2 regions of the Clostridium perfringens genome follow, and region 2 is predicted to be linked to the other one. Evidence: predicted binding sites of a transcription regulator. Region 2 holds the regulator's gene; the other holds the start of a gene.

Region 1 (2,483 bases), 840 kb from region 2:
AAAACATAGCCCTCTCCAGTACCTGTTAAATCAATATCTAAATGAGTATTATCAGATTGAAGTGACATATCAGTTATTTGAACCACTATATTTTTAAATTTAAGAGGCGAGTTGGTATTTTTATCTATAGCAAGCTCTCCATCCATATACTTTTCATAAAAGCCATCTACATATTTATAAGAGGTTTTGTAATAGTCACTTAGATTAAGTTTTATTTCAGATATATAGTTAGAAGAATTTAATAGAGAATTATCTTTAAAACTTAATGTATTGTTTTTAGAATACTCATATCCATTATCAGAAATGAACTTTCTTATATTTTTAGCTGAAGTATAAAGATTGTGAGGGGCTTTTCTTGTATTATCCCTCCAAAAAGCACTTCCGTTTTTAATTTCATTTATACTATTTAAGGATTTGTCACTAGATATTGTAGCTAGAGCTTCTGCACTTCCACCACAATGTGCAAAAGGTAGGTCGTGTTCCTTAGAAATATCTAAAAAATAAGGACGTACACTTCTTATAGGCCCAATAACCTCAGGAGAATTTTCATAAAATGCAGCTAAGAATCTAGGAATTCCTGCCTCGGCCATGGTTTCATAAACTATATCTGCTTCTGAAAGTCCACTTTGAGGACGAGCTGCTCTAGAATTTTCAATTATACACATAAAAGGAATATTATCTATTGAATCTGATTCTAATATCTTTCCTGTGTATGGGCTAAGGGTTTCTAAAGATAACTCTTCCATATCAAAGTCATAGGGATTTTCTTCATTCATTGTTAAATCTATTGGCTTTAGTTCTTTTAAGGTATCTATTTTTTCTGATGTTTTTAAAGGCATAATTAAATTTCCAAATATGAATCCAACTAATAAACTTAATATTAATTGAAAAGCAATTAATGCTATTTTCTTCATTTAAACTCCTCCTATGAATTACTTTTCATATATTTATTATGTTACATTATATGGAATATTATTCATCTTATGGAGAAGATAAGAATAAGTTTTTGCCAATGTCAACTAAAGAAAAATTGAATATAGGCTAAGAAAAAGAAGGAAAGAGGGAGATAATAAGTCTTTTTTTTAGTATAAGGATTTTTTAAAATTAGCATAACTATTAATAGTAGAGTATAATGATTCGAGTACAAGATATAGTGGAGTGGAGGAATTGAAAATGCTACATGTTGTGAAAAGGGACGGTAGAGAATCTAGGTTTAATGCGGATAAAATAGCAAATGCAATAAAGAGAGCAGCCAATGAAGTTGGTATTGCAATAAGGGAAAGCCAAGTTTTAGATACTATACAAAAGGTAATTAATTATATTGAAATGTCAGGTAAGACAGATGTCACTGTTGAAGAAATTCAAGTTTTAGTAGAAAAGGCTTTAATGGATAATGGTTTTAACCAAGTAGCAACAGCATATAAGGCATATAGAACTGAAAGAACTAAAGTTAGAGAAATAAAATCAGACTTAATGAAAGCTATAAGTAAGATCGGAGTAGAGACTGATAGAGATAATGCTAATGTAGGAAATAACTTCTCATCAAAGCTTTTAAGAATAGCTTCAGAATCTAACAAATGGTATAACTTAGCTACAATGCCTAAAGAATTAGCAAAAGCTCATGAAAATGGAGATGTGTATTATCATGACTTAGATAGTTACAATTTAACTACTAACTGCTTACACATACCAACTGGTGAGTTATTACAAAGTGGATTTAACACTGGATACGGAACTATTAAGGCACCAAGAAGAATAGAGACAGCAGCGGAATTATCATGTATTTTATTACAATCAACTCAAAATGATATGTTTGGAGGACAATCACATCCAGACTTTGATAATGATATGAGTGTTTTTGTAGAACCTACAAGGCAAGAGATAAGAGAAGAATACATAGGATTAGGCTTAGAAGGAGCTAAGTTAGATGAACTAGTAGAGAAAAAATTAAGAGAAAGAGTGCATCAAGCAATGCAAGGAGTTGTTTATAATTTAAACACTATGCATTCAAGAGCAGGATCTCAAGTTCCTTTTAGTTCATTAAACTTAGGAATTCCATACAATGAAGATGCTGCTTTAGTTTGTGAAATATTCTTATTAGAATACGAAAAAGGATTAGGAAGAGGAGAACAACCAATATTCCCTAACATAATCTTTAGAGTAAAAGAAGGTGTAAATAGAGAAGTAGAGGATCCATATTTCTATTTATATGAATTAGCTTGCAGAGTAGCAGCTAAGAGAATGAATCCAACCTTCATGAATATCGATGCGGACTTTAATAAGGAATACTATGATAAGGGATATATGCCAGCAACTATGGGATGTAGAACTTATCTTATGAAAAATGTTAATGGTGAACCAGGATGTAAGGGAAGAGGAAATATAGCTCCTACAACTATAAACCTTCCTAGACTTGGAATATTAGCTAAAAAAGATATTAATAAATTCTTTGAGTTATTAGATGATAGATTAAGAATAGCTAA
Region 2 (2,483 bases):
TTTGATATTACTAAGTACATAGAAGTCATTATTGCTAGAAAAAATGTTATTATTAGTGTTGTGAAAATAATAATCCTTTTTTTCATTTATTAATCCACCTTAGTCAATAAATATTGATGAAAATAATCTTCCTGACTTTTCTTGATCCTGTCTATAACTATGCATCTTCACTTCTTTTTCACAATAAGTACAAATTCTAGTAGAAGTTATATTTTCTTTTTTAACAATACCCTTAAGCTGAATTTCTACACACTTCTCAAGATTTAGCATTCTTCCATTACATACATCTTTCCCAAATTCTTCACTGAACTTCTCTACTAAATCTTCACTTACTTCATAACAACATTGTCTTACGTGAGGGCCTATTATTACTTTAATATTTTCACAACCATATTTCTCTTTCATATATTCACAAGTTTTTCTAGCTATTTTATTGTATGTTCCTTTCCATCCACTATGAATAGCTGCAATTACTTCCTTCTCTTTATCATAAGCTATAACTGGAACACAATCTGCTGTAAAAACTCCTATAAGTGTGTTTTTATCCGTAGTAACTAAGGAATCACAGTCTCTATCCCCTTTAAAATTTTCAAAAGTTGCATCAATAAAATCACTACTATGTGTTTGGTTAACATAAACTACCTTGTCTACTTTAAATATTTCCTTTAAGTCCTCTAAATTTTTCTTTCCCTCTTCATCTTCTTTTTTATAATTAACATTATTTAATGCAGTTGAAAATCTAACTTTTATATTTCCATCGTTAAAAACTATAAATTCTTTGTTATCTATTATTTCTCTTTTCATAACTTTCACCTCAAAAACACAAATTATAATCTACTTATTTTACCATATTATCATATTTCAACTCTTTGTTAAATTAAATTCAAGTTAAATATTATTTAAGTATATTTATAAATTAAAACAAATAAAAAAGCTATCTTAAAGAACTTTCTTTAAGATAGCTTAAAATTATTTCATTAAACTTTTTATTTCTTCCATAAAGGTATTAATATCTTTAAATTGTCTATATACAGAAGCAAATCTTACGTATGAAACTTCGTCTATATCCTTAAGTCTCTCCATTATCATTTCACCTATGTAATCAGACTTTATTTCTACCATCATTTTATTACTTATGTTTCGTTCAATATCAGCTGCTATTTCTTCTATCTGAGCCCTAGATACAGGTCTCTTTTGACACGCTTTAATTAATCCGCTTATGATTTTTTCTTTATTGAAACTTTCTCTACTTAAATCCTTTTTTATAACAAGTATTGGTATATCTTCTACCTTTTCGTAAGTTGTGTATCTTTTAGAACATCTTAAACATTCTCTTCTTCTTCTAATTGCATTATAATCTTCTGCAGATCTAGAATCCACAACTTTACTTTCTTCATAAGAACAGTAAGGACATCTCATTTTAAAATCCACGCCTTTCTCTAAGTTGTAATAATATTATACCCTCTTTTTTACTTAATTTCTATATATATTTTTGAACATCTAGTATATTTTTCCCTTTTGAATCTATTAGTATAACATCTACTCCAACTTTGTATACATCAGACCATTCTATCTCTATATCCTCTGACTTACTAAAAAAGGATGTTTTTTCTCCAGGTATTATAATAGATAATATTCTATTATCATCACAATCTATCTTAACATCAGCTATTAAGCCTAACTTTTTACCTTCACTTACATCTATCACTTCCATAGCCCTTAAATTATTTAAAGAAAATAAATTTTCTTCCATGTATAAACTCCTCCTAAACATATAATTATTATATTTAATTTATATGTTTAATTTTTATATTTATTAATTAGAAGAGGTAAAAAATACTAAATAACATAAGATTTTTAATTTATCCATAAAAAATAGAGCTCAAAAGAGCTCTATACATACTTCCTCATATGCTTTAATGCTATTTTTTCCAACCTTGAAACTTGTGCTTGAGATATACCAATTTCATCAGCTACCTCCATTTGAGTTCTTCCATTAAAGAATCTTAAATTCAATATAAGTTTTTCTCTATCGTTTAATTTCTTCATAGCTTCCTTTATTGCTATATTTTCAAGCCAACTATCATCTTGATTTTTTGAATCACTTATCTGATCCATTACATATATTGCATCTCCACCATCATGATAAATAGGCTCAAATAAAGAAACTGGATCTTGAATTGCATCTAGGGCAAAAACAACATCTTCCCTTGGAATTTTAAGCTCTTTTGCTATTTGAGATACAGTAGGTTCCTTATTATTTTCATTTACTAGCTTATCTCTTACAAGTAAAGCCTTATAAGCTATATCTCTTAAAGATCTACTTACTCTTATAGTGTTATTATCCCTTAAATATCTTCTTATTTCTCCTATTATCATTGGCACAGCATAAGTTGAAAATTTAACATTTTGTGATAAATCAAAGTTATCTATAGATTTCATAAGTCCTATACAACCAACTTGAAATAAATCATCTACATTTT

The links. Region 2 encodes NrdR, which represses ribonucleotide reductase genes. Its sites were predicted from a motif close to CACNANATNTNGTG; they were not measured.
Positions count from the first base shown of each region.
Region 1: a site for NrdR is predicted at 1,143-1,156, ahead of I6G60_RS02460 (anaerobic ribonucleoside triphosphate reductase). Genes of this name have one in related genera too.

Region 1 covers NZ_CP065681.1:481,111-483,593, forward strand. Annotated here, with positions in the region: gene I6G60_RS02455 (DUF3048 domain-containing protein) at 1-914, opposite strand, end outside; gene I6G60_RS02460 (anaerobic ribonucleoside triphosphate reductase) at 1,174-2,483, shown strand, end outside.
Region 2 covers NZ_CP065681.1:1,325,375-1,327,857, reverse strand. Annotated here, with positions in the region: gene pnpS (two-component system histidine kinase PnpS) at 1-86, opposite strand, end outside; gene pgeF (peptidoglycan editing factor PgeF) at 100-804, opposite strand; gene nrdR (transcriptional regulator NrdR) at 970-1,419, opposite strand; gene I6G60_RS06540 (YlmC/YmxH family sporulation protein) at 1,481-1,753, opposite strand; gene sigG (RNA polymerase sporulation sigma factor SigG) at 1,894-2,483, opposite strand, start outside.